4 regions of the Streptomyces sp. NPDC006551 genome follow, and region 1 is predicted to be linked to each of the others. Evidence: riboswitches for the same ligand, from Rfam matches in the RefSeq annotation. Region 1 holds a riboswitch; each other region holds the start of a gene.
What was found. A riboswitch is a leader RNA that binds a small molecule or an ion and turns the genes downstream of it on or off. The one in region 1 is predicted to bind cyclic di-AMP.

Region 1 (4,269 bases):
TTACAAGGAGCGTGCCCCATGGACCTTCGCTACGTCCTGCCCGAGTTCACCGAGCGCACGAGCTCCGGGACCCGGACCCTCGATCCGTACTCCAAGCTGCTCCAGGAGCGGATCGTCTTCCTCGGCACACCGATCGAGGAGACCTCGGCCAACGACGTGATCGCGCAGCTCCTGCACCTGGAGTACACCGACCCGGACCGGGACATCTCGCTCTACATCAACTCCCCCGGCGGCTCGCTCAGCTCCATGTCCGCCATCTACGACACGATGCAGGTGGTGACGTGCGACGTGGAGACCACCTGCCTCGGACAGGCCGCCTCCACCGCCGCCGTCCTGCTCGCGGCGGGAGCCCCGGGCAAGCGGCTCGCCCTGCCGGGGGCCCGGGTCGTGCTCCAGCAGCCCGCGATGGACGAGCCGTTGCGGGGGCAGCCCAGCGATCTCGACATCCAGGCACGGGAATTGCTGCGCCTGCGCGCGATGGTGGCCGGGATGCTGGCCACCCACACCGGACAGAGCCGTGAGCGGATCGACGCCGACATCGACCGGACCACCGTTCTCGACGCGTCGGCCGCCACCGCGTACGGCCTGGTGGACCACGTCATCCGGAACCGGGGTGCGGCCGGCGGCGCCGGGGCCCGGTGAGCCCGCGATGATCCCCGAGCTGCCGCCGCTGCCCGCCCTGACGCGCGCCGAGGCCGAGTTCGTCGACGCCTACCTCGAAGTGGTGGACCTCCTGGGAAGGATCAATCCATCCAGGGGACCGCATACCTATGGGGCGCTACGGGCGGCGCAGGCCCTGGTGGGGCGGGCGACGGCGCTGTGCGACGCCCTGACGGCGATGCACATGCGCGGCGAGAGCGAGGTGCACGCCGAGACATTGACACGCGCGCTGCGACTGTTGGACGGGGAGCGCAGGGCGGGTCGCGTCACACTCCCCGAGGCACCCGCCAGTTGACATTCCCGCGTGTCGTGTCGAGGTCCACTCGGAGCACCGGCGCCACGGAAACCCTCCCTCGTTCGGCGTAGTCGATGAATCGACTTATGGGAGGGGTGAGTTGCGGAACAGGCGCACACATCTGGCGGAATCAGACCTTCCACCCCTGGTACGGGGCTCGTCGGCCAAACCTCTGAAGATCACGAAACCTTTTTGTCCACTCGAATGGATCAGTCGTGAGGAGCCTCACATATCGCCGTTTCAGCTCGGTTTTCGACCAGTGTGTGGGTCAAGATCCCTGTCGACGACAAGCCCCCGCCACCGCGGCGGGGCGGTCCGGGCGGACGCCGAGTCCTGCCGCTGTCCCCGGACGTCTGGTCGACAGGAGTGGATCGGCAGGAGTGGAGGACCCGAGCAGCACGGGACGACCGAGCAGGTGGGCCGTTCCTCGGGGTGAAGCCGCAGCCGCGGCCGGGCATCTTCGCCTGCCCGAACCCGACAGGTCATCCTTCACAGGCGGCTGACGAAGGGTTGCGCATGACTGCGCAGATTCATGTCCCGTCCCTGTTCTCCCGGGCCGGAGCCGTCTCGGCTCTCACCCTCGCCGCCGTCGGCGGCACGCTGCTGGCACCAGGCGCCGCGCCGGAGGCCCAGGCCGCGACCGCACACGCCGACAAGGCCCTGAGCATCGCCGCCTCCAAGAAGGGGGCGCCTTACAAGTACGGGGCGACCGGGCCGAGCAGGTTCGACTGCTCGGGGCTCACGCTCTACTCGTACAAGAAGGCGGGCAAGTCGCTGCCCCGTACCGCGCAGCAGCAGTACAACAAGACCCGGCACATCTCGGCCTCCAGCAGGCAGCGGGGCGACCTGGTCTTCTTCCACTCCGGGGGAAGGGTCTACCACGTGGGCATCTACGCCGGCCACAACAAGATCTGGCACTCCCCCAAGACCGGCTCCTGGGTGAAGCTCGACAAGATCTGGTCCTCGAAGGTCTACTACGGCCGGGTCCGCTGACGGCGCGTCATCCGACGGACGAGGTGCGGGAAGGGGCGCGGTGGCGCCGCCGTCCCTCCGCACCGACTCAGTTCCCCGCCGGGGCGGGGTGGGGAACTGCGAAGCTCCCATGGATCGCCAAGCCAAGGGCTGCCCCGGCACAGCTGCGCGATGTCTCCGCCAAAGTCGGAATGAGAGCGTATGGACCTGAACAGCCCTAGAAGAGGCATTGAGGACTCATGGCGCAGATCGATCTGGCCGTCGTCGAGAACGAGGCGAAGGCCTGGTTCTACGAGTACGTAGAGACGTTCATTGCACTGGCGGCCCAGGGCAGCACCGACCCGGAGCCGCTCCTCGACCACTTCTCCGTGCAGATCAGCATGACCACCGGAACGGCTCACACCGTGCTCACCTCGGTCGAGGCGCTCTCCCCAGGGGCTGACCCACGAGCTACGAGCGCTGCGGAGCGCCGACTACGCGGGACAACCCTCAAAGGGTGTTGCGGAACTGATCCGACGCTGATTTCGCGCCATGATCCGGTACGGGTGTCGGAGCCGGTCTCGTTCCGACGGACGGTCTCGGTGGCGCACCGCGGCGAGGAGTCGGGCCCGGCCGCGCGGCCCCTGCGCGCGCTGCTGCGCGGAGGGTTCGGACGGGCCTGATCCGCCGGACAGACCTCAGGTCGGGGACGCCCTCCAGGGCAGGGCGATCCAGACGGTCTTGCCGCCGTCCTCGGTCGGGGTGACCGAGAGCCGGCCGCCCGCCTCGGCCGTCAGGAAGCGGATGATCACCATCCCCCGGCCGTTGTCCTGCTGCACGGCCGCCGGCAACCGCCGGGGCCGGCGCGGATGGCTGTCGGTGACGCCGACGCACAGCCGCTCCTCGCGCTCGAGGCGGACGTCGACGGTGAAGGTGGGCGACTGCCCGAAGGTGTGCTGGACGGCGTTGGTGGCCAGCTCCGAGACGATCAGCCGGACCGTGTCGGCGGTGTCGCTGTCGTCCGGAAGACCCCACGCGCCGAGGACGTCGTCGACGAATCTTCGGGCGGCGGACACCGAGGCGGGATCGCTCGGCAGAGTGACGGTTGCTTCCTGGTGGTCTGCCATGGCGACGCCGTCCCTTTCCCACCGGGGCCCCGCCCCGGATTGTGCTCGGCGTCAGAGTGCCACCGGTCGTGCCGCCACGGGTGTCGATCCCCCACGATATGCCGATATCTGTCCCCCGAAGCGGTGAACTCCGGCGAGGCGCAACCTTTTTGAGGCGGCTCTCCCCTAAGGGGCGAGACGCCCCCTAGGGGGTGTCCGGGGCGGTGCGGACGATCGTCGCCACCGCCTCGGCGATCTGGGCGTCGCTGAGGTCCGCGCGGGCCGTGAGGCGGAGCCGGGAGATGCCGTCCGGCACCGACGGGGGCCGGAAGCAGCCGACCGCCAGGCCCTCTTCGCGGCAGTCCGCCGCCCACTTCAGCGCCGCCTCGGGCGAGGGGGCGCGCACCGAGACCACGGCCGCGTCCGGGCGTACGGCGGTCAGCCCGGCGTCGGTGAGGAGCCGGTGCAGGGTCGTGGCCACCGTCCTCGCGCGGTCCGCGAGACCGGGCTCGCCGTGGATCAGGCGCAGGCTCGCGAGCGCGGCGCCCGCGGCGGCCGGGGCGAGCCCGGTGTCGAAGATGAACGTCCGGGCCGCGTTGACCAGGTGCTCGATGACCCGCGCGGGGCCGAGGACGGCGCCGCCCTGGCTGCCGAGGGACTTGGAGAGGGTGAGGGTGGCGACGACGTCCGCGTCGCCGGCGAGACCGGCCTCGTGCAGGGCGCCCCGGCCCCCCTCGCCGAGGACGCCCAGGCCGTGGGCGTCGTCGACGACGAGCGCGGCACCGTGGGCCCGGCAGGCGTCGGCCAGTTCGGCCAGCGGGGCCTTGTCGCCGTCCACCGAGAAGACCGAGTCGGTGACGGCGAGGGCCCGCCGGCCGTCGTGGGCGTGCAGCGTCTTGCGTACGGCCTCGGGGTCGCGGTGCGGGACCACGGCCGTCTCCGCGCGCGAGAGCCGGCAGCCGTCCACGATCGAGGCGTGGTTGCCGGCGTCCGAGACGATCAGGGAGTCGCGGCCGCTCAGCGCGGTGAGGGCGGCCAGATTGGCCGTGTACCCGGAGGAGAAGACGAGGGCCGCCTCGAAGCCGCAGAATTCGGCGAGTTCGCGTTCGAGGCGGGCGTGCAGCCGGGTGGTGCCGGTGACCAGCCGCGAACCGGTGGAGCCCGCGCCCCAGCGCCGGGCGGCCTCCGCGGCGGCCTCGGTGATCTCGGGGCGCCGGGTCAGGCCGAGGTAGTCGTTGCTCGCCAGGTCGAGCAGCT
Region 2 (4,269 bases), on a different contig from region 1:
GGAGCTGATCCACCGCAAGCGGCTCGATCCCGGTGACGACCTGATCTCGGGACTCATCAAGGCCTCCGACCACGGGGAGCACCTCACCGAGAACGAGGCCGCGGCGATGGCCTTCATCCTGCTCTTCGCCGGCTTCGAAACCACGGTCAATCTGGTAGGAAACGGTCTTTATGCCCTGCTTCGGAACCCCGATCAGCGGGAGCGGCTCCAGGTGTCGCTCGCGGCGGGGGAGCGGGAACTCCTGGAGACGGGGGTCGAGGAGCTGTTGCGCTACGACGGGCCGGTCGAGCTGGCCACCTGGCGGTACGCCATGGAGCCGCTGACCATCGGCGGGCAGGAGATCCCGGCGGGCGATCCGGTCCTCGTCGTGCTCGCCGCCGCCGACCGCGACCCGGCGCGGTTCGACCGGCCGGACACCCTCGACCTGTCCCGGCGCGACAACCAGCACCTCGGGTACGGGCACGGCATCCATTACTGCATCGGCGCTCCGCTCGCCCGGCTGGAGGGGCAGATCGCCCTCGCCACCCTTCTGACTCGGCTGCCGGACCTGCGACTTGCCGTGGATCCCGCCGATCTGCGGTGGCGAGGAGGGCTCATCATGCGCGGATTGCGCACGCTTCCGGTGGAGTTCGACCCCCTTGTCCGCTGACGCTCCGTCAAGACTGTGACTTTTACGTGATCTCCGCTGCATCGACTTGTGACTGACGTTCGAATGCCGCTACGTTCACCGTCAATCTCAGCCGTCACGCGAAAGGCATTCCGCATGCGCTCCGGGAACGGACGTCACCGCAGACCCCGCCAGGCCCCCGCCATCGTCGTCGCCGCAGGCGTGACCGGATCGGCCCTCGCGCTGCCCCTGCTCGGCGCGGGCTCCGCCTCCGCCGCCGACGCCGCCACCTGGGACCGGGTGGCCGAGTGCGAGTCGGGCGGCCTGTGGAGCGCCAACTTCGGCAACGGGCTCTACGGCGGGCTCCAGTTCACGCAGGAGACCTGGGAGCGGCACGGCGGCCTCGCGTACGCGTCCAGCGCCGACCTGGCCAGCCGTGCGCAGCAGATCGTGGTGGCCGAGAAGGCGCTCGCCGCCGGCGGCACGGAATGGGACACCTGCGCCCCGATCGCCGGCCTGACGAACGACGGCACCGCTCCCGAGGTCGACCCGGGTCCGCCCGTCGTGCCGACGGAGCCCACGGGTCCGGTCGAGGAGTCGAACCGGACCACGGGCCTTCCGATCGCCCCGACGACCCCCGAGGCGACCCCGACGGCCCCCGAGGTCGTTCCCACCACCCCGGCCGCCCCGACCACCCCCGAGACCGTCCCGACCGCGCCCACGACGCCGGACGCGTCGACGGGCACCGGCACGCCTTCCCCCACCGCCCCCGAGGCGTCCCTCTCGCCGTCCGCCCCGGCCGTCCCCGGCACCGGCAAGCACCGTGGCGACGCCGCCCCCGAAGAGGTGGGCAATACGGACAGCACTGGCGAAACCGGTCGGCACGCCTCGCCGTCCGATGGAGCTGACGGGTCGGCAGGCGATGTGACCGCCGGCGCGGGTTCGGAGAATACGGACACTCAGGGCACTGTGGACGAATACACCGTCAAGCCCGGAGACAACCTCACCGAGATTGCTCAGGAGAACGAGCTCCCCGGCGGATGGGCCGCCCTCTATGACGCCAACCGCCAGACGGTGGGCGGCGATCCGGATCTCATCCTCCCTGGTCAGAGCCTCGACCTGACGCCCGAAACCGCGCCCGCGCAGGGGTAGTTCGGGGCTATATGTCCGGTTCTGGGCAAGTGAGATATGGGTCTCTTTGCCGCCGTCGGCGTGTCACGTCCGCAAACTTTGCTCCCGTCACCTCTCACCTGCGCAAACGCTGTTCGGCCGAGGGCAAGTAAGGGCGATTTCTCCCTAATAGACGTCTTTGAACTTCGTGGGGGTCTGTGCCTACGGTCGTGACCGCTCGCCACCGCGGGCCCCGTCGACCGAAACGCCGAATCCTGCCGTCGGTTGATGGGAACAGTCGTCGCGCAAGCGCCGAAGGCAGGAGCGGGGGACCCAAGGTAAGCGCCGGTCCCGGCCGTCGAGACAGACGGACGGAAGGCCGGCTTGGGGTGGAGCCGCGTGCTGAGGCACGCGGCCGGACAACTCACTTGGTCCGAACCCGACAGCTCACCTCGCAGGCGTCGGTGAGGAGAAATCGCATGCTGCTTTCCGGCAAGGGCAAACACCGTCGTGCTTCCAAGGCCACCCGCGCCGTCGCGCTCGTCGGCGTCGCCGGCGTCGCCGTCGCCGCCCCGCTGATGACCGCCGGGTCCGCCTCGGCCGCCACCGCCTCCGAGTGGGACGCCGTCGCCCAGTGCGAGTCCGGCGGCAACTGGTCCATCAACACCGGCAACGGCTACTACGGCGGCCTGCAGTTCTCGGCCTCCACCTGGGCCGCCTACGGCGGTACCGCGTACGCCTCGACCGCCGACCAGGCCTCCAAGTCGCAGCAGATAGCGATCGCCGAGAAGGTCCTGGCCGGCCAGGGCAAGGGTGCCTGGCCGAGCTGCGGCGTGGGCCTCTCCAGCGCCTCGTACGACGGCGGCTCCGCCGAGCAGGCCGCCCCCGCGCAGCAGGAGCGCCAGGCCGAGCAGCCGACGACCCGCAGCGAGCAGCGCACCGCTCCGAAGGCCGCGTCCAAGAAGGCCGAGCCGAAGAAGACCGTCACCACCCCGACCGGCGAGAAGGTCGCGAAGGGTGACGGCGAGTACAAGGTCGTGGCCGGTGACACGCTGAGCAAGATCGCCGCCGCGCACGACGTCAAGGGCGGCTGGGCGAAGCTCTTCGAGCTCAACAAGGACATCGTCGACGACGCCGACCTGATCTACCCGGGCCAGCAGCTTCACCTGAAGTGAGTCCGGCGGCCCGCGTGAGCCCGGCGGCTCACACGGGCCCCTGGGGGCGTCGCGCCCCTACGACCCTCCCGCGGTGACCACCCCGGCCCGGCGCACCCTTCCCCCGTGCGCGCCGGACCGGGGTTCCGCGCGTTTCCGGACCCGAGAACGCCCCACGGGCTGGCCCACGCGCCGTTACCGTCCAGTAGTTCTGAGGTCGTTCGTCCCCAGATGCATGCCCTTGGGTCCTTTTTCGTCCCAGCGGGCGGGCGCCCGGCTGGCCGGAGCCCCGGAGCCGGTTAGGCTCTTGTCGCAAGGCCAAAGAGACCCTGCACCGCATGCGTCACATCTAGCTTCACATCCCAGAAGGAGATGCTCGTGCCGTCCATCGACGTCGTCGTAGCCCGGGAAATCCTGGACTCCCGAGGCAACCCCACGGTCGAGGTCGAGGTCGGCCTCGACGACGGCAGCACCGGCCGTGCTGCTGTTCCGTCCGGTGCGTCCACCGGTGCGTTCGAGGCCCTCGAGCTCCGCGACGGTGACCCGAACCGCTACCAGGGCAAGGGTGTCGAGAAGGCCGTCCTGGCCGTCATCGAGCAGATCGGCCCGGAGCTCGTCGGCTACGACGCCACCGAGCAGCGCCTGATCGACCAGGCGATGTTCGACCTGGACGCCACACCGGACAAGTCCTCGCTCGGCGCCAACGCCATCCTCGGCGTCTCCCTCGCCGTCGCGCACGCCGCCTCCGAGGCGTCCGACCTGCCGCTCTTCCGCTACCTCGGCGGCCCGAACGCGCACCTGCTGCCCGTTCCGATGATGAACATCCTGAACGGCGGCTCGCACGCCGACTCCAACGTGGACATCCAGGAGTTCATGATCGCCCCGATCGGCGCGGAGTCCTTCTCCGAGGCGCTGCGCTGGGGCACCGAGGTCTACCACACCCTCAAGTCCGTCCTGAAGACCAAGGGCCTGTCCACCGGCCTCGGCGACGAGGGCGGCTTCGCCCCGAACCTGGACTCCAACCGCGCCGCGCTCGACCTCATCCTCGAGGCCATCAAGCAGGCCGGCTACGTCCCGGGCAAGGACATCGCGCTGGCGCTCGACGTCGCCGCCTCCGAGTTCTACAAGGACGGCTCGTACGAGTTCGAGGGCAAGTCCCGCTCGGCCGCCGAGATGACCGAGTACTACGAGGAGCTCGTCGCCTCCTACCCGCTGGTCTCCATCGAGGACCCGCTGTTCGAGGACGACTGGGCCGGCTGGAAGGCCATCACCGAGAAGCTGGGCGCCAAGGTGCAGCTCGTCGGTGACGACCTGTTCGTCACCAACCCGGAGCGCCTGGCCCGCGGCATCGAGGAGGGCTCCGCCAACGCCCTGCTGGTCAAGGTCAACCAGATCGGT
Region 3 (4,269 bases), on a different contig from region 1:
GGCCGGGCCGAGCCCGTCGAGGCCGACGGATGGGTCTACCACCAGGCCGGCGGCCCCGGACGCGCCTTGCAGGCACTCCGCGTCCACGTGCCGTACGCCACCCGCGCCGACATCGTGCGGGTCCACCCCGGCGAGGAGTGGCTCCACGTCCTCGACGGCCGGGTGCGGCTCGCGCTCGGCGACGCCGTGCACGTCCTGGACCCGGGGGACAGCGCGCACTTCGACTCGCTCACCCCGCACCGCATCGGCGCCGCCACCCGAGGCGGCGCCGACCTGCTCTTCGTCCACACGCTGATGCAGAGCCCCGCCGCCGAGCTGTGTCTCGGCGAGGGGACCCCGCACCCGCGCTGAGCCCATCGGAAGGGGCCGACATGTCCGACAAATCCGCCGAGATCACCGGTGAGGAGCGCGGGGGCGGCAAGTTCCCCAAGGGGCTGGTCCTCCGCCTCTTCGCCTACCTGGTCGCCGGGCACCTCTTCGCGGGCTTCCTCTACCTGCTCTTCATGCTCGGCGGGCAGAACCAGTAGCCGCGCCGGCCGGCCGGGCTACGCCTCGGTGACGAGGCGCTCGCGCAGCCGCTCACGGGTCTCGGGGGCGAGCCCGAGACCCTGCGAGAGGTAGTTCTCGGCCGTGCCCCAGGTCCGCTCCATCGTCTCGAACGCGGCCCGGAGGTACTCCACGCGCGCGTCGAAGAGGGGACTGAGCAGCTCCATCACCTCGGGTGCCATGGCGTCCGCGGAGGTGGAGCTGCGGCGGATCTTGTAGCGGCGGTGGGGGTCGTTCGACTTGATGTAGTCCGCCTCGATCGCCTCGCGCTCGACGCCCACCGCGAGCAGCGAGATCGCTATGGACAGACCCGCGCGGTCCTTGCCCGCCGCGCAGTGCATCAGGGCGGGGACGCTGTCCTCGGCCATCGCGTGCAGGACGCGGCTGTGCTCCGCCGTACGCTCGACGATCATCTTCCGGTACGAATCGGACATGCGGTCGGCCGCCTTGCCGTCGCCGAGCGCCTCGCGCAGCTGCTCCAGGTTGCCCGCGCTGACCAGCTTCCAGAACTCCTTGCCGTCGGCCGGGTCGTTGAGCGGTATGTTCACATTTCGTACACCCGGCAGCTCGATGTCCGCGCCCTCCACCTTCCGGTCCGCCGCGTTGCGGAAGTCGAAGACGGTGTGCAGCCCGAGAGTGGACAGGAAGGCCGCGTCCTCCTCCGTGGCGTGCGCGAGATGGCCGCTGCGGAAGAGCCGCCCGAACCTCACCGACCCGCCGTCCACGGTCGGCAGTCCGCCCACGTCCCGGAAGTTGCGGACCCCGCTCAGCTCGGGTTCGGTCGACGGGACCTGCGGCAGCTGCTGCGTCACGAGTGCTCCTGAGTGTTGGCGGACTTCGACGATACGAGATCGGTTCCTGGGGCAATCATTCCGGGTGGCGGCCCGCTCGCACACCCCTGGGGCGGTAATGAGCGTTCTGTCCGAATTGGGGCGTTAGGGATAACGCGCCCTGGTAGCGGGGGAGATGGGTTCCGGGGCGTGAGCAGCGTCATAACCGTGACGGACCGTGCCTGATCGTCTTCCGCAATAGCCCTGCGAGAAAAGGAAATCGAGGCTCCGTCATCGCGGAGGGTGACCAGAATTCCGGTTGAATTTCACGGCGGGGAATGCGAGATGAATGCGACGGCTTGTTCGCGCCGACCCCGCTCGTCTACGGTCACCGTCAATCCGGTCGGACCGCCGAATCCTGCCACCGTCCGGAATCCGCACCCACCCACGTATGGCAGGAGCGGGGGACCCAGGTAGTACGCCGATCCGGCTCATGCCGGACCGGCTCGGGGTGAAGCCGCGTGAAAACGCGGCCGGACATCTCCAGTCCGAACCCGACAGCTCACCTCGTAGGCGACGGAGAGGAATTCGCCATGCCCGCGAAGGGTAAGCACCGCCGTCCCAAGGTCAACCCGATCACGCGCGGATTCGTCGCCGCCGGTACGGGTGGCGCCGTCGTCGCCCTGCCGCTCCTCGGCGCGACCGGAGCCCACGCCGCCGAGAAGACCGCTCCCGCCGTGACGCCCGAGCAGGCCGTCGCCGCTGTCGCCGCCGCCCCGGCGAAGGCCCCGGCCGCCGCGCCCGCCGCCGCCAAGGCCAAGCCGAAGACGTACTCCGTCGTCGCCGGCGACTATCTGTCCAAGATCGCCGCCGAGCACCACCTGGCCGGCGGCTGGAAGAAGCTGTACCAGGACAACCGCCAGGTCGTCGGCGAGAACCCCTCGCTGATCTTCCCCGGCATGAAGCTCACCCTCGGCGCCAAGTCCACGGCCAAGGCGCCCGCGCCCAAGGCCGCCGCCCCGAAGGCGGCTCCGAAGGCGGCTCCCAAGGCGGCTCCCAAGGCCGCTCCGAAGGTCGAGAAGTCCACCTCCGACGCGGCGGAGTCGCGCAGCTCCCGCAGCAGCGAGCGCGCCGCCGTGGAGTCCACGCCGGCGTCGCAGTCCTCCTCCGGCTGGGTCTCCCCGGTGGGCGGCGGTGTCTCCACGCCGTACCGTGCCTCCGGCTCGATGTGGTCCTCCGGCTACCACACCGGTGTCGACTTCATCGCCTCCTCCGGCACCTCCGTCAAGGCCGTCGGCGCGGGCACCGTGTACTCCGCCGGCTGGAGCGGTTCGTACGGCAACGAGGTCGTCATCCAGCACGCCGACGGCACCTACTCGCAGTACGCGCACCTCTCCTCCCTCTCCGTCTCCGCCGGCCAGTCCGTCAACGGCGGCGACCAGATCGGCCTGTCCGGCTCGACCGGCAACTCCAGCGGTCCGCACCTGCACTTCGAGATGCGCACCGGCCCGAGCTACGGCTCGGACATCGACCCGCTCGCCTACCTGCGCCAGAAGGGCGTCAGCGTCTGACGCACCGTCGTCCGGCGCGTCCTCGTCCGACGCGTCCTCGGTACGCTCCCGGGCCCGGCACCTTCGTGCCGGGCCCTCGGCGTATTCCGGCTTGGTGCAATCTTGACCGGTGGCATATGTCACTCACCGTCAACCCCTCCTTACGGTCGCGTAAGTCACATCCGTAAGGGAAAGATGTGCTCCCGTGGCAGACGATTCGAGATCAAGAGACATGAACGTATTCGGGTCGTACGCGGCGATCGGTGACAGCTTCACCGAGGGCGTCGGAGATCCCGGACCCGACGGGACGTATGTGGGATGGGCAGACCGTTTCGCGGTTCTGCTCGCCGACCGGCTGCCGGAGCACGACGCGTTCCGTTACGCCAATCTGGCCGTACGCGGCCGCCTCCTCGACCAGATCGTGGAGGAGCAGGTACCCAGGGCTAAGGAACTCGCCCCCGACCTGGTGACCTTCTGCGCGGGCGGCAACGACATCATCCGTCCCGGCAGCGACCCGGACGACGTCGCCGAGCGCTTCGAACGCGCCGTCGCCGACCTCACCTCCGCCGTCGGCACGGTCATGGTCACGACCGGCTTCGACACCCGGGACGTGCCCGTGCTGCGCCATCTGCGCGGCAAGATCGCCACCTACACGGCCCATGTCCGGGCCATCGCCGACCGGTACGGCTGCCCGGTCCTGGACCTCTGGTCGCTCAAGTCCGTCCAGGACAGGCGCGCTTGGGACGGCGACCGGCTGCATCTGTCGCCCGAGGGGCACACCCGGGTCGCGCTGCGCGCCGCCCAGGTCCTCGGCATCCCGGTGCCGGCCGACCCGGACCAGCCGTGGCCGCCGCTGCCCCCGCGCGGGACGCTGGAGGTGCGCCGCGACGACATCCTGTGGGCCAGGGAGTATCTGGTGCCCTGGATCGGTCGCCGGCTGCGGGGCGAGAGCTCGGGCGACCACGTGGCGGCCAAGCGCCCGGACCTCCTGCCCCTGTAGCCGTAGGTGCCACGGCGGCCGGGATCCGCTCCAGGACACGCCCGCGAACACGTCGTACCACGACAGCGTCTCCAGATGGAGGTAGCGGATGTGGCAGTCGCACACGGCGAGCGGGCAGGCGCGCGGGGCGCAGGGCGGCGCGGCAGAGCCCCCGCCCCACCCGCCATGGACCGGAGGCGCCGGTCGTTCGCGCGGGCCTGAGCGGGTGACGGGGCAGGAGTGGCGCCCCGGGACGGGCGCTGGGGGGTGCTGGGATGTGGGCGCGCGCCGGAGTCTCCGGCAGCCGTTCACGAAGGGATCGCCCGTGACGACCAGTCATCGCTCCACCGTCAGCGACCGCTTCCCCGCCCACGTCTCCGGCAGGCTCCCGGCCGGCCGCCGGCTGCGCCGCGCCTTCACCACG
Region 4 (4,269 bases), on a different contig from region 1:
GTTCAACCCGGCCGTACGGGCGTATCTGGCGGCGGAGGCGGGGGAGCGGCGCGTCGAGGCGTTCGCCCTGTTCAACACGTACTACCAGGCGGGGATCCTGCTCGGGCCGCTGGTGGGGGTGGCGCTGACGGGCGTCTCCTTCCGGCTGACGTGCGTGGTGGCGGCGGTGCTGTTCGCCGCGCTGACGGTGGTCCAGCTGCGCCATCTGCCGGTACGCGTACGGGAGGAGGCGGCCGAACCGGCCGGGGAGGGCGGCCAGTTCCGTACGGTGCTCGCGAACCGGACCTTCTGGCTCTTCTCGCTCGCGATGACCGGCTCGTACGTCCTGTCCTTCCAGGTCTACCTCGCGCTGCCGCTGGCCGCGGACAGCACGGTGGTGACCACCGCGCTGTTCGTCGTCTCGGCGCTCGTCGCCCTGGCGGGCCAGCTGCGGATCACGGCCTGGTGCAAGCGCCGGCTGACGCGCGAGCGGTGCCTCATCCTCGGTCTGGGGCTGATGGGCGCGGCCTTCCTGCTGCCGGTGGCGGCACGCGGGGTGGCGGGCCTGCTGCTGTGCGCGGCGGTCCTGGCGCTCGCGAACGCGGTCCTCTACCCGTACGAGATGGACACGGTCGTCGCCCTTTCGGGCGGGCGGTGGGTGGCGACGCACTACGGCCTCTACAACACCGTCTGCGGGGTCGGCATCACCCTCGGAAACCTGGGGACCGGCGCGCTGCTCGACCTGACGGGCCGGTCGGTCACGCCGTGGCTGGTCCTCTGCGGGGTGGGTCTCGTCTGCGCGGCGGCGGTGGGGGTGCTGGCCCGGGGCGGGCGGCTCGCGGGGACGCTCTGACCTCCGGTCCACCCGCGCCCCCGGGGGCGCGTGCCCGGGCCTCGGGGCCACGTGTCTTGGGTCCCGTGTGCCTCCGTGGCGCGTGTCCCGGGTCTCGGGCGCGGCCCGTGCCCCTGTGTCCGTGCCGGTACCCCGGTCGGCGGAGCGGGGGTCGCCGCGCGGCGCGGCTACCGCCACGCTGGGAAGGGCGCGGTACCGTCCGTCGCCGTGTACGGACCGGGCAGGAGAGCACAGGTGGGGCAGCAAGCGGCGGGGAACGGGTCCTCCCCCGGGCCGCGCCCGCGCGGTGAGCGTGCGCGGCGGTTCATCCGCGCCCTGCCCCCGCTGATCATCGCCGGAGGGGTCGTCTTCGACCTGTCCACCCCGCCCGCCTACACCGCCGCCCCGATGTTCTCGGCCGCACCGCTCATCGCGGCCCCGTTCTTCTCGATGCTGACGACCCTGCTCACCGGGATCGCCGCCGTCGTCGCCAGCGTCGGACTGCACATCTACAACGACACCCTCACCGACGTCCCGGCACTCACCGAGACCCTCACCGTCATCACGGTCTCCGCCCTCGCCCTGCTGATCAACCGGGTCGTGCGGCGCAGCGGCGAGCGGCTGGCGTCGGCCCGGGTGATCGCGGAGACGGCGCAGAAGGCGGTGTTGCCGACGCCCGCCGAGCGGATCGGCGGGCTGCAGATCGCCGCCCGTTACGAGGCCGCGCAGGCGGACGCGTTCATCGGCGGCGATCTGTTCGCGGTCCAGGACACGCCCTACGGGGTACGGCTCGTGGTCGGCGACGTACGGGGCAAGGGGCTCGACGCGGTCGAGGCCGTCGCCGTCGTCATCGGCGCCTTTCGCGAGGCGGCCGAGCAGGAGTCGACGCTGGAGGGCGTGGCGCAGCGTCTGGAGCGGGCGCTGGCCCGTGAGGGCACCCGAAAGACCGGTCTGGACGCCGCCGAGGGGTTCACCACCGCCGTACTGGCCGAGATCCCGCGCGGCAGCGGTCTCGTACGGGTGGTGAACCGCGGGCACCCGGAGCCGCTGCTGCTGTACGCGGACGGGGAGCTGTCCCTGCTGGCGCCGAGCGAGCCGGCGCTGCCGCTCGGTCTGGGCGAGCTGGCCGCGTGGCCGGACCGGGCCGACGAGGCGCCGTACCCGCCGGGCGCCACGCTGCTCCTCTACACGGACGGTCTCTCCGAGGCGCGCGACGCCGCGGGAGCCTTCTACGATCCCGCCGAGCGGCTCGCCGGGCGGATCTTCCCGGGGCCGGAGGCGCTCCTGGACGCGCTCGTCGACGATGTGCGCCGGTACACCGGGGGCGGGACGACGGACGACATGGCGCTGCTGGCGGTGAGCCGCCCGACGCAGGGGCAGCCGGAGCGGCGGCGGACGATGCCCGTGGTGCCGTGACCATCCGTAGTCGACGGGTACCACTCCGATAACAATTGACACACCGTCAGAATCACGTTGTTCGCCGGGTGTTTGCTGAAGGGGGGTCAAGTCGGGCCATTCTGCCGCAATCTCGCGAATGATCAACCGGAACGGCTTGGAAACGGGACCCCGTGTCTATTAACGTTCGATAACGCAGCGCGGTCGTCCCAGCCGTCGCAAGAGACGGCACCGTGCGCACGCGCCGAATCCTGAAAAGGAACCGGGGAACCACCAATTGGGGTGAATCGGGCACCTTCGCACTCGTGCGACAACGCCCGTAGGAGACCTTCCTGCTCCGAACCCGTCAGCTAACCCGGTAGGCGAGAAGGAAGGAAAGGAGCACGCCTCCGTGGCGTCCAACACCCCTGCCCCCGAAGCTCCCTTCGACGCGTTCGGTGCCTCGGGTGCCCCCGGGGCGGACCCCGGCACAGGCGCGTGGGAGGAGTGGAATCCCACCGAGGACTCCCTTCGCCAGCAGGCGCGCTCCGGCGCCGGCGGCCGTCATCGCGTCGTCAAGCAGCGCTCCAACTTCGCCCGCTCCTCCACCGTCCTGGGCGTCGGTGTCATCGCCGCCGTCGGCGCGGGCGGCCTGGCCACCGCGCAGGAGAAGCCGGCCGTCTCGATATCGCTTCCCGACCTCGGCCTCCCGGACGCCTCGGAGCTGCCCGGCGTCGGCGAACTGATCTCCGACGGGAACGGCGGGACCGACGGGAACGGTGGCGGGGACGGCTCGGGCTCCGGTACGAACAACCCCCTGCCGCTCACCGCCTCCCTCACCCTGGAGGCCGAGGGCACCGGCGACACGGACGCCTCGGCCGGATCGGCCACCGCGACCACCGCCGACGCCGGCGAGGCGCTGCGCGCCCGCATCCTCCAGCAGGCCGAGCAGCAGCAGGCGTCCGCCGACGCCGCCGAGAAGGCCGCGGTGGAGAAGGCGGCGGCCGAGAAGGCCGCCGAGGAGGCCGCCGCCAAGGCGACCGCCGCGGAGAAGGCGGCCGCCGAGGCGAAGAAGAAGGCCGAGGAGGAGGCCGCGGCCAAGGCTGAGGCGGAGCGCCTGGCCAAGCTCGCCGCCAGTTACGCCCTGCCCACCTCCTCGTACACCATCACCTCCACGTTCGGTGAGTCCGGCTCGATGTGGTCCTCCGGCTACCACACCGGCCTCGACCTCGCGGCCCCCACGGGCACCCCGGTCAAGGCCGTCCACGGCGGCACCATCAAGTCCGCGGGCTGGTCGGGCTCGTACGGCTACCGGATCGTCCTGGAGCTGGAGGACGGTACGGAGGTCTGGTACTGCCACCTGTCGTCCATGACGGTCGGGGCGGGTCAGTCCGTGGGCACCGGCGAGACCATCGGCCGCGTGGGCGCGACCGGCAACGTCACCGGCCCCCACCTCCACCTGGAGGTCCACACCCCGGGCGGCTCCGGCGTGGACCCGTCGGCCTGGCTGCGCGGCAAGGGCCTGAACCTCTGACCCATCGCGGAAAGGGCGCGAGCGGGCGGCGCGAACCGAGGGGACGACGGGCGGCGCGAACCGAGGGAACAGCGGGCGGCGCGAACCGAGGGGAGGCCGCAGCGGCGAGGCGTGCCGGAATAGCCCGCGTGGCGGGGGTGGTTGTGGAGCCTATGACTTCTCTTCGCCGACTGGGCTCCTCGGACCTGCACGTCTTCCCGCTCGCGCTCGGAGGCAACGTCTTCGGCTGGACCGCCGACGAGACGCGGTCCTTCGCCGTCCTCGACGCCTACACCGCCGCGGGCGGCAACTTCGTCGACACCGCCGACTCCTACTCGGCCTGGGCCGAAGGCAACGAGGGGGGCGAGTCCGAGACCATCATCGGCAAGTGGCTCGCCGCGCGCGGCAACCGCGCCGACGTCGTGATCGCCACCAAGGTCGGGGCCCACCCCCGGTACAAGGGCCTCTCCGCCGCCACCGTCAAGGCCGCCGCCGAGGAGTCGCTCCGCCGCCTCGGCACCGACTACATCGACCTCTACTACACCCACTTCGACGACGAGTCCGTCCCCGT

Region 2: another riboswitch for cyclic di-AMP. It lies ahead of ABZY12_RS11800 (transglycosylase family protein); the one in region 1 lies ahead of ABZY12_RS03160 (C40 family peptidase).
Region 3: another riboswitch for cyclic di-AMP. It lies ahead of ABZY12_RS07060 (LysM peptidoglycan-binding domain-containing M23 family metallopeptidase); the one in region 1 lies ahead of ABZY12_RS03160 (C40 family peptidase).
Region 4: another riboswitch for cyclic di-AMP. It lies ahead of ABZY12_RS06190 (M23 family metallopeptidase); the one in region 1 lies ahead of ABZY12_RS03160 (C40 family peptidase).

The regions. Positions count from the first base shown of each region.
Region 1 covers NZ_JBEXOT010000002.1:118,344-122,612, reverse strand. Annotated here, with positions in the region: gene ABZY12_RS03170 (ATP-dependent Clp protease proteolytic subunit) at 19-642, shown strand; gene ABZY12_RS03165 (hypothetical protein) at 650-955, shown strand; cyclic di-AMP (ydaO/yuaA leader) riboswitch at 1,270-1,468, shown strand; gene ABZY12_RS03160 (C40 family peptidase) at 1,472-1,948, shown strand; gene ABZY12_RS03155 (hypothetical protein) at 2,167-2,589, shown strand; gene ABZY12_RS03150 (ATP-binding protein) at 2,605-3,033, opposite strand; gene ABZY12_RS03145 (8-amino-7-oxononanoate synthase) at 3,218-4,269, opposite strand, start outside.
Region 2 covers NZ_JBEXOT010000008.1:160,969-165,237, forward strand. Annotated here, with positions in the region: gene ABZY12_RS11790 (cytochrome P450) at 1-649, shown strand, start outside; gene ABZY12_RS11795 (transglycosylase family protein) at 764-1,759, shown strand; cyclic di-AMP (ydaO/yuaA leader) riboswitch at 2,018-2,193, shown strand; gene ABZY12_RS11800 (transglycosylase family protein) at 2,197-2,892, shown strand; gene eno (phosphopyruvate hydratase) at 3,244-4,269, shown strand, end outside.
Region 3 covers NZ_JBEXOT010000004.1:186,453-190,721, forward strand. Annotated here, with positions in the region: gene ABZY12_RS07045 (helix-turn-helix domain-containing protein) at 1-351, shown strand, start outside; gene ABZY12_RS07050 (DUF6126 family protein) at 372-527, shown strand; gene ABZY12_RS07055 (tyrosine-protein phosphatase) at 546-1,358, opposite strand; cyclic di-AMP (ydaO/yuaA leader) riboswitch at 1,716-1,905, shown strand; gene ABZY12_RS07060 (LysM peptidoglycan-binding domain-containing M23 family metallopeptidase) at 1,910-2,887, shown strand; gene ABZY12_RS07065 (SGNH/GDSL hydrolase family protein) at 3,099-3,866, shown strand; partial or broken gene ABZY12_RS07070 (radical SAM protein) at 3,883-3,992, opposite strand; gene ABZY12_RS07075 (SIMPL domain-containing protein) at 4,171-4,269, shown strand, end outside.
Region 4 covers NZ_JBEXOT010000003.1:369,313-373,581, forward strand. Annotated here, with positions in the region: gene ABZY12_RS06180 (MFS transporter) at 1-832, shown strand, start outside; gene ABZY12_RS06185 (PP2C family protein-serine/threonine phosphatase) at 1,139-2,227, shown strand; cyclic di-AMP (ydaO/yuaA leader) riboswitch at 2,439-2,586, shown strand; gene ABZY12_RS06190 (M23 family metallopeptidase) at 2,598-3,719, shown strand; gene ABZY12_RS06195 (aldo/keto reductase) at 3,872-4,269, shown strand, end outside.